2 regions of the Brevibacillus choshinensis genome follow, and region 2 is predicted to be linked to the other one. Evidence: predicted binding sites of a transcription regulator. Region 2 holds the regulator's gene; the other holds the start of a gene.
What was found. Region 2 encodes LexA, which represses DNA repair genes until DNA is damaged. Its sites were predicted from a motif close to CGAACATATGTTCG; they were not measured.
Positions count from the first base shown of each region.

Region 1 (5,169 bases), 200 kb from region 2:
TCCATTATTCAGTAGAATAAATACGCGGTTATTGGAGGTCTGGTCTGTCACAGCCAGATCAATATGACCATCCCCGTTTAAATCAGCTGCCGCGATTTGCCCGAGTAAAACCCCAGGAAACAGAATGCCGAATGAGATAGTCTGTAAGACAGAAAACTCTCCTGAACCATTGTTGATCAGAATGGAAACATCACCGGAAACGATATCAACCACTGCTAAGTCGATAAAATCGTCTCCATTTAGATCTGCGGAGGTTATGCTGGCTGGGGCTGTACCCCCTGTCAAATATTCGACCGCGGTTTGAAAAAAGGGGCATGCCAATCGAGATTCACCCTTCCTTAAGAGAATTCCGCTCGCGTCTTCTTCTAAGGTGCATGTACTGCTTTAATACAGAGAGTCTCTACTCGAGGCTTTAACCGGATATGATTACCTTACCAAGCCATTGAATTTCGTGATCTCCGATTTGAGGATCATCACCAGCACTTGTGAGGCGGTAAGATTTCTGTCATCCTTTCGGGGGATAAGAAAATGGCTTATTCCTGAAAAGGCCCTTCCCTCGATCGAAATGCTTCACACGGAACAACAACTCAGAAGTAAAATAAATTACGTCTACATCATACGCAATTGTCTATGATGTGTTAAAAATTGGACGGAGCATTCCGTTGACGGCATAATGAATAACCCCGCCTCTTCAAAATGTAGAGATGGGGCTTGTTATCTCGAGTTCTTTGATGAAGGGTTATTTTCCTTCTAATATCCATTCGTGAACCTTGTCAGCAGACATAGAGCAGACCCACAAAGCTCCTAATCTCTATCTTTATATTTCTTCAACCAGTTGATTTTCAGGTTATTCTAGTTCATTTCCATCCTGAGTTAGCACTTAGATGCAGGACCCATTGTTTTGGCAACACCATCGGCATTCTGCGAATAGGTTTGCTATCTTGCTTGCCATGATCCCCCCTTTCTTTCCCACGCTTCCAACAGTGCGATCTGATCAGGATTTGAGCGTTGCCACTCGATATACTCCTCTTTTGCAAGAACTTCTAACACTCTCATGATACCTCCCCTATTCCGGCCCGTCTTGATGCACAGCTCATCGATTCTGGGTGTACGTCTGCGTCCAGCAGAGTAATTCGCGATAACCCGTAAAACTTTTCTCTCGATATCAGACAACATTCCGGATCACCAACAGCTGGATTGCCAGGATGTTGTCGATTACAAAAAACCTTTGTTCCTTACTTGTGAGGCTATACGCTTTCAAGCTGTCACCCACCATCTCTAACGGGTGCAGGATGCGCTGTGTTGCATGACCGTCACCGCCGAAATCAAAGATCTGGTTATGCTGATGCTGTGATGTTGCTCTATTTTGTTCCTTTATCAAGTCGTTCGCCTCCGCGTAGAACCTTTGTTCGTATTATATGCGAACAAAACAAGAACATTCAACACGAATTATTTCGCTCCTTTTTCATGCGAATAAAAATACTTGTCACTACAGAATTAAGGCAGATGAATGATGGTAAGCCGCTCATCAGGTAAGGGAATACGGCCTCTTGAGATGAATGGATGGTACGCAGGACAATATAAAAACCTCATCCATACGCGATGAGGTCATTGCCTTTATAGCTTACTTTCAGTTGATTTTGCTATCACCCATCTAACAAATTTAAGATGGCTCCACACAATTAATAATATCGGGGGGTAAGCAAGGGCTGAATACCACCACTTCCATCCATTGTAATAAAAAATGCCATTCTGTATGGATACAAGTTCATACAAGACAGAAAAGCAATCCCACGCTAGTAAATAAGAAGCGATCTTGATGAAACCTTTGCCCGATGGATAAAGAGTAAGTACTAGGTAATTTAAGAGTGGGTAAATGCCTAGTAGTGGGATAAGTGTAATGATGTCAACTCCCTTGTTAAAATAACCGTAAAGGTCATATTTTAAATCAAGATACACATTTACCATTGCTTCAAAGTACAAACCAAACCAAGTAGTTGACAATATTTCTATCCAAGTAAGGCGCCTGGGGACAATCAGGCAGAGAAAGAAAAATACAAGGATCGATCCAATGCAAAATAACATAATGTCCCCTGCTCCCTTACAAAAATTCTACCCTTTGAATTAGTATGTACTTCCATATCTCGTTTCATTTATTTGCGTGTAATTTACGCCAGAACACGACCATATTAGGTGTGAATCTGACGCCCCCCCAAATCTTGGTATCAGGCGCTAATTACTATTTATTTGCTTCTCCATTTGCTCGATTGCTCGATCCATTTTCTTGTCTTTTCCCTGACTCTCGATTACTTGAATTAATCGGTCCAATTTTTCATTACGTTCTTTTTCATGTTGATGCATTGCTTTCATAAATGATATGAAACTAAGGTCCCGTCCCTCTAAAAGCGTTTCAGCGACTATTCGATTGGATTCACGTTTTTTTTTCACGGAATACAAGTTCGGCAAACGGAAAGTATCCTATTCTGTCACGTTCACTTCCCTTCTCACAAGTATTGTTTGGGGATTAATAAGATTATCACAATCTTGAGATGAGCCCTGGATGTTTCATATAACCATTTATCTCTGGTCCCTTTTTGCAGCTTGGAAGTGGGCAGACTTAAAGAATTGGAAAAAGTACCATCCCACAATGCTCTTTATGTCGTTTGCAAACTTGGTCTACTATTTACTTGCCATTGATCAGGATTACTTCTTGTGGAGGTACAGCTACAGTGCGTATCTAAGCCCCGAACTCACTGTTTTCTTATATTGCTTAATCGCTTTCCCAGCTACAGTCATCACTTTTTTATCCAACTAACCAAAGAAAATACGAAATCAAATTGTTCACATCATAAAATACGTTGCTCTTTACGTTGTACTTGAGGTAGTTGCTTTACACACTGGGGCTATCCTTTACTCGAATGGTTGGTCTATTTGGTGGTCAATCTGGTTCAATCTCATTACTTTTTGTGTTCTAAAACTACATCACGATCGTCCTTACTGGGGGTATTTAGCTTCAGCAATTGTAACGGGTTATTTATTGTTCCACTTCCAAGTCCCGCTTTGGGATATCTGAAGAGCTGGAGCCATCGCTGGTACACCTAGGTGTGCGATGAGGTTGGTACGGATTGTCGAGCTAAAGCAGAGCATTAATGTCCTTTCTTCACATGTACTCCTACCAAATTTGGACATACTGCAAAGAGATAGGAGGTTGAATCTCATGGGAAAAGATGAAGCAAAGAAAACCATGCGTTTTTGGATATTTGCAGGCATAGCTGCTATTGCTGCTTCTCAAATACCAATGTTTTTGAAAAAAGGGGACCCTCAGGAGGACGGACAAACTCAGGAGCAACCAAAGAAAAAGCCTGTTTGGATGAAGTATCTCATCGGGGCCGTACTTCTTGGACTTATCCTTTGGTTGTTCGATTATTTCATGTAGGATGCAGGTGCAGGACTAAAAAGATTAGTCGGGAAACAACAGACTCCAGACGGTCGCTTGGCAGCCGAAGCGCTCCTAATTTACCTATTTATGCAAAAACGCTCCCGTCAATAAAATCTCAGGGGAGCGTTGTTTAAGACTCTTTATTATTGAAATTCGCTTTGCTTCTTCATCATGTTCCACTCTCTATCATGATGAATCACTCGTGTATGATGCGGCCGTTCCCTAAATATTCGGATAAACTCAACTAGCCCCTCAACAGCAGCTTCGAGAAGTCTTTCCCCTTTTTCCTTCGTCGCAACCGTTGGATCCCCCAACGTTCCCGTTTCGGAAATAGAGCTCCAGTACGGCATCATGATAACCGGTCTGCCTTCGCCTTTGCCAACCAAATCCAGCCAGAAATACTTGGATGTTTTAAATTTATCCATGTCGCGAACCGCTTTGTCCATCTGTACGAGTTCTTCCCTTATAGCCAGATACATGGAAGTCTCGAGTTCGCAAGCATGATTCATACCTCCTGGATTCTCCGATTCCCGAATTTCTTCAGCCAATTCAATTACGGGCTGCGTGTCCCAATGGGATATAGAGGCGCACATCACATCTGGATATTCCAAAATCGTTTGGCGTGCCACTACCTGAAGCAAGGATACGTTACTACCGTGACCGTTGAGCAATAGAATTTTTTTAAAACCTTGATGGGCAAGGCTTCTACAAACATCCGTGACGTAGCTAATGAATGTTTGCGAGCTAATCGAAATGACTCCAGGGAAGTCCATTTGATGAGGTGCATAGCCGTGGTTGATAGGTGGGATGACAACCATTTCAGACGGAATCTTTTTGGCAGCGCGAACGCATACTTCATTGGCCAATACCAAATCTGTATCAACAGGCAGGTGGTGACCGTGTTCTTCAATCATTGCTACAGGAACCACAGCTACACGTCCCTCACGAATCACCTGCTGGATTTCAGGCCAAGTCATTTCGGCAAAAAGGTACTTTTTCATCTTCATACTCCCTTTCTTGAGGAACATTTGTACTTTGCTTTACATGGCTGATTGTAAAATCGTTTTGATGTTATCTTTTGAAAGCCGGCGAGGATTGAAGAGTAAATATCCGTCCTTAGATGCCTGTTCTGCCATTTCATCCAATTTCGAATGATCTACCCCAACTTCACGTAAGCTCTGCGGCAGATTGATGTCCTGTAAAAGGGAGCGTACCGTTTCTGCTGTTCCTTTTGCCTTTTCCTCTGTTGATCTTTGAATAGGGTTCATGGCTAATCCATCATGAATGGTTGCAAATTTCATGGGATTGGCGATCCAATTCCATTTGATGGCATGCGGCAAAAGGATCCCGTTTACCATCCCATGAGAAACCTCGTAATGTCCTCCGATCACATGTGATATCGCGTGCACAATGCCCAATGATGCATTACCGGCGCCGATCCCCGTTATGGTGCTAGCCATTAACATCCCGTTGATTGCTTCCAAATTGCTGCTGTCCGCAACGGCAGGACGAATGGAAGAGGAGATCAAGTGGATTGCATACAGATTCAGCGCATCCGTAATGGGGTTCGCGTTTTTGGAAACAAAACCTTCTATCGCATGGGTCAATGCATCTATTCCTGTTGCTGCGACGAGATGGCTGGGCAGCTTGGTGACAAGATTTGCATCGAGAAATGTAACTTTCGGGGCAAGTGACGGGCCTCCTACAATCATTTTACGATGCCTTTCATG
Region 1 covers NZ_CP069127.1:3,225,826-3,230,994, forward strand. Annotated here, with positions in the region: gene JNE38_RS16245 (FG-GAP-like repeat-containing protein) at 1-321, opposite strand, end outside; gene JNE38_RS16250 (WYL domain-containing protein) at 1,166-1,381, opposite strand; gene JNE38_RS16255 (hypothetical protein) at 3,218-3,436, shown strand; gene JNE38_RS16260 (creatininase family protein) at 3,583-4,440, opposite strand; gene JNE38_RS16265 (iron-containing alcohol dehydrogenase) at 4,480-5,169, opposite strand, start outside.
Region 1: JNE38_RS16250 (WYL domain-containing protein) is a predicted target of LexA. The motif match lies at 1,399-1,412, and genes of this name have one in related genera.

Region 2 (5,169 bases):
GGCAATACGTCCGATATGTATGTAAGAAACATGCGGTTTGGAGCGAACACCATGAATTTTTTGGACATCATGGAATCCTGATAATTATAGATCAGATAGGACAGCCGGTGCAGGGCAATAGTGGTTTTCCCGCTGCCCGCTACCCCCTGCACGACAATCGGCCGCTCTTTTTCCGCACGAATAATGTCATTTTGTTCGGATTGGATGGTCGCCACGATATCCTTTAGACGGCTGTCATTGGCCTGGTTCAGGTTGGCGGCCAAAAATTCATCGATGAAACCTTCCTGCAAGAAATCATCCGGATCTCCCATCTCGCGGTGTATCGTCTCTTTCACTGCGCCATCATAAATCCCGGTGATTTTTCCTTGCTCGATTGCGAAATTACGCTTTAAGGTTACTTCTCCACGGACGATTTCTCTTCCCATCCGGTAAAAGGCGTCTTTGCTCTCCCCAGAATAATAGAGGCTGGCAATCGGTGCTCTCCAGTCGACAACCACAGAGTCAAACGTATCTCCCCGCACAATTCCCCGCTTGCCGATGTAGACCTGATCCAGCTCGTACACTTCATCCTTCATAAAGTCTACCCGTCCGAAGTATGGCTTTTCACGTCCCTGGTCCTCAAGATAGCGCAGATCCTTCGACTTTTTCGAATTCACGACTTGTTTTACGTAGTCGTCGGTAGCTTCCCGAATATCCTCGCGTAATTGCGTGATTTCACTGTCAATTATCGCGATGGTGTCATCCAGCTTCTTTTGTTCCCGTTCGTATTCCCGGTGTTGGGTACTCATACCCGTCCCCCCTCTCAGTCCGTTCATTTCGCATTGCTATGTCCATTGTCGTGCCAGCCAAATACCTGCCGCACACGAAAGCAAACCAACCGTCACGCTCAGAAGCGCATACAACAACCCTCGAACAATCTGGCCATCTCCCCAAAAAGAAATGACCTCCAGAGAAAAGGTGGAGAATGTCGTAAATCCCCCCATTACCCCTGTGGCAAACAATAGATACACTTCCGGTGACAACATTCCCCGTTCTTTTCCCCATACAGACAGCAAACCAATCAGAAATGAACCCACGACGTTCGCGAGCCATGTTCCGATCGGCCACCCCGGCTGATTCGCTATCAATGAAAGACCATAGCGCATCATGGATCCGAGTGCTCCTCCTGCTGCCACCGCAATCCATGGAATCATTATGCTTTCCCTCCCATGCTCGGTTCGGAACAAAAAGACACCCTAGCTTGCAGCAAGGATGTCTTTGTTATCAATATCTGTTATCTTACTGTTTCCGACCATTTTCTTCAAGGTCTTCCACGTAACGGATGGAATCCAGGTTTGCTCTCAAAGAAAGCTTTACAGCATCGATATACTTTTGACGAAGTGCTTTTTGCTCGAGCTTTTCTTCCTCGGACAATCCGACCTCTTTTGACTTTTTCACCAGTTCATTAATGCGCTTGATTTCTGCGTCAGATACCACTACTGGTTCCTCCCCACCTGTAAGTAATGCCGCTCCATTATACCATATCCCAAGGGCGGTGCAAGCAGGTCGGGCGTCAGTGAATGGGAAGTTATTCCGGAAGCGGTATTCTCAAGGTCTGGCCAGGGTAAATCATGACACCTTCCATGTCGTTTATTTCTTTGATCGCCGCTACAAGCTCATTCACGTCCATCTTCGCTTCCTCTTGATAGCGAACAGCCAGCTTCCACAAGCTATCTCCGGCACGCACTGTGATTTCCTTTACCGGCGGAGCCACCTCTACACCAGAAGCAAACACCAGTTCGGTCAACAAATAAAAAAAGAGAGAAAAACTAATCAGAAACAATAGAGCCTGTCCTCGGGTAATGCCGAAACGAGTGCGTCGAACTACCTTCTTTTCAAAGCGATTATGTACAGTCAATACAGACATCAATATCTCCTCCTACAAACGTACGTTCTGTTCTCTTGTTACCATCATATATGGGAACGTATGTTCATGTCAACAAAAAAGATCCGAACTTATGTTTGTCGAACGCAAGATCCCATGGTATAATATAGGAAAACATGTTCGAGAAAACTGAGGTGTCTCTTATGTCAAAACTTTCGAATCGACAGCAGGCCATCATCGACTTCATCCGAAAAGAAGTCCGCGATAAAGGCTACCCACCTTCCGTACGGGAAATCGGGGAAGCAGTCGGACTTGCCTCCAGCTCTACTGTACACGGACACTTAGCTCGCTTGGAAAAGAAAGGCCTCATTCGGCGCGACCCTACCAAACCTCGTGCCATTGAGCTCTTGTCTGAGGAAGATCGCTTTCAAGATGATTTTGAAGATTCCGTTGTTCGTGTGCCCGTCATCGGGAAAGTCACTGCAGGTCAACCGATCACAGCCATTGAAGATGTCGAGGAATATTTCCCATTGCCGGAAAACATCGTAACGTCGGACAAGGTGTACATGCTCCGCGTATCCGGTAACAGTATGATCGACGCGGGAATTCTCGATGGCGACTACGTCATTGTCCGTCAGCAGCACGTTGCGAATAACGGTGATATCGTAGTGGCGATGACCGAAGAAGATGAAGCCACTGTCAAACGCTTCTTTAAAGAGAAGAATCATTTCAGACTCCAGCCGGAGAACGCCACGATGGAGCCGATCATCCTCGACGCCGTTTCGATTCTCGGTAAAGTCATCGGAGTCTATCGCTTGATTCACTAATGATTGCAAGTAAAAAGGACAGCCTCTGCTGTCCTTTTTTGCGCCTATGCCGCGATGAAAAACCAAATGATCATCGTCACCTGGAGCACGACTTTGACGACGGCACTTCCCAAAAATCCGATCAATGAGCCAAAGCCTGCCTTGATGGCTTTTTCCATCGTTTGTTTTTGCATGAAGAGTTCTACCAACACGACGAAAGCGAATGGAAGAATGATCATACCGAACGGCGGGAACAAGAAGATCCCGAGCAAAATCCCGATGATCGCCGCAAACGAAGACCACTTAGATCCCCCGTACTTTTTCACAAAATACATATTGGTCAAGAGATCTGCTCCGTACAAGAGCACACTGAGCGCAATCATCCCCCACCAAAAGGATGACGGAAGTCCCGCACCCGGATCTGCAATAAAGAAGTGATAGATCAGGAAGCCGCCCCATAGCAGGATCGTATCAGGTAATACCGGCAGAAAGATTCCGGCGATACTCAATACAAACAAAGCTACCACAATCACCCATAAAAGTATATCCACTACCCCCACTCCTCTCCCTATGGTATACGAGTCAAGCTCATTTTCGTTGCAGTCTGTTTGACAACCGACTACAATCATTTCACACCCCTATTCTATGATCGTTACCCAATTCTTCGGGACCAAAACACGATGGAGGCATCCACATGAAAAACTGGCGTGATCTCGCTTATTTGCAATCCGGCAATGCTCGCCAACAGGCTGCCTGGAATGCCATCTCGCAAATCCGGCTGATGGAATCCTTGTGTGCGTACGATCCCGTTCTCGCCGGCACAATCCCCCTGCAAATCGATGTTCCGGATAGTGATCTCGATATCATCTGCGTGAGTCATGACCTGGATCGCTTTGATGCTGATGTGCGTGCAGCATATGGCAGCATGGAAGGCTATCAGGAGAGCCGTATTCTCGTATCTGGCAAGGATTCCAGCGTCATCGGATTTTATGCACATGACTTCTGGTTTGAATTGTTCGCTCAATCTGTCCCGGTCGAACAGCAAAATGCATACCGCCATATGGTTATCGAGGATCGATTGCTCTCGATCGGCGGTGAAGAGGCTTATCGGGATATTCGAATGCTCAAAGCGAACGGCATGAAAACCGAGCCTGCCTTCGCTCACTACTTCCATATCCCAGGCAATGACCCTTATCAGGCACTTTTGGAGCTAGAGCGCTACCATACGGAAGAGCTTACGTCCTACATTCTCCTCTTCCAAGAGAAAAACCAGTCCAGATAATGCTTGCCGGACTGGTTCCTCCTTATCAGGTGCCTTGCAGCATGCTACTCCACTCGCAGGCCAATGCTTTTCTCTCCAAAGGAGACTCTCTCCATCGGGTTGCCGGCTTCATATCGGACCTGGTCAAGAAGCACATGGCTCCTCAATACATGATCAAATTGCTCCAGCGCTGCTTTCACCTGCGCATCTACATCCAACGTAAGGGTAATGCGCTTTTCGATCGGTAAATCCAGCTTCTTGCGGTAATCCTGAATGACCCGGATGACCTCGCGCACGATGCCCTCCTGCCTCAGGTCCTGCGTGATTTCCGTATGCAATGCCACATGGATTTGGTATCCTGAAGCCCAAGCGTAGCCCATCTTCCCTTGCTTCTCCACAAGCAATTCCTCCAGCGGGATTCGCACCGTTTCATTCTCCAGAACCAGATCCAGATACCCGTTCTGTATCACCTGTTTTGCCTCAGAGTCGCTCAACTCTTTCAGGCCGTTTTGAATGGGGGCCACTTGTTTGCCGTATTTTTTTCCAGCCACTTTCAAATTCAGTTTGAAGCGGTATGTTACGAAGCTGCTGTCATTTTGCTCCGCCCGAATGCTCTTTACATTGATTTCGTCCATAATGATCGCCGCATATCGCTGGACATCGAACGATCGTTCGCTTATGACGATCAGTTCTGACAAGGGCTGGCGTGTCTTGATCCCTGTCTCGTTTCTGATGTTGCGAGCCAGCTCAACGATACGGCGAACCGTTTCCATTTCCGCTTCCAGCACCTCATCGATGGCACTTGGATCTGCCGACGGATAGTCTGCCAAATGCACGCTGTCATCCCCTGCCAAATTGCCGTAAATGTCTTCTGCAATCAGAGGCGCGTATGGCGCGATCATTCGAGCGAGCGTAACCAGGACTTCGTGCAACGTCTGGTAGGCAGAAAGTTTGTCTTCGGTCATGCCGCTGCTCCAAAAGCGGTCACGGGAACGACGAATGTACCAGTTGCTCAGCTCGTCGATGAATGTCTCCAAGTGCATGGCGGGATTGAGAAAATCATACGACTCCAATCCCTTCGCTACGTCTCGCAAGGTGGATTGCAGCCGCGAAAGGACCCAACGATCTAATTCGTGGACAGCAGTGAGTCGCGCGTGCTCCTCGGGCTGGTACCCGTCTATCGACGCATACATGGCATAAAACGCATGGATGTTGTGCAGCGTATCAATCACTTTAGA
Region 2 covers NZ_CP069127.1:3,428,816-3,433,984, forward strand. Annotated here, with positions in the region: gene JNE38_RS17285 (HelD family protein) at 1-788, opposite strand, end outside; gene crcB (fluoride efflux transporter CrcB) at 825-1,193, opposite strand; gene JNE38_RS17295 (DUF896 domain-containing protein) at 1,279-1,476, opposite strand; gene yneA (cell division suppressor protein YneA) at 1,568-1,906, opposite strand; gene lexA (transcriptional repressor LexA) at 2,068-2,691, shown strand; gene JNE38_RS17310 (DUF456 domain-containing protein) at 2,736-3,221, opposite strand; gene JNE38_RS17315 (DUF4269 domain-containing protein) at 3,365-3,952, shown strand; gene ileS (isoleucine--tRNA ligase) at 3,997-5,169, opposite strand, start outside.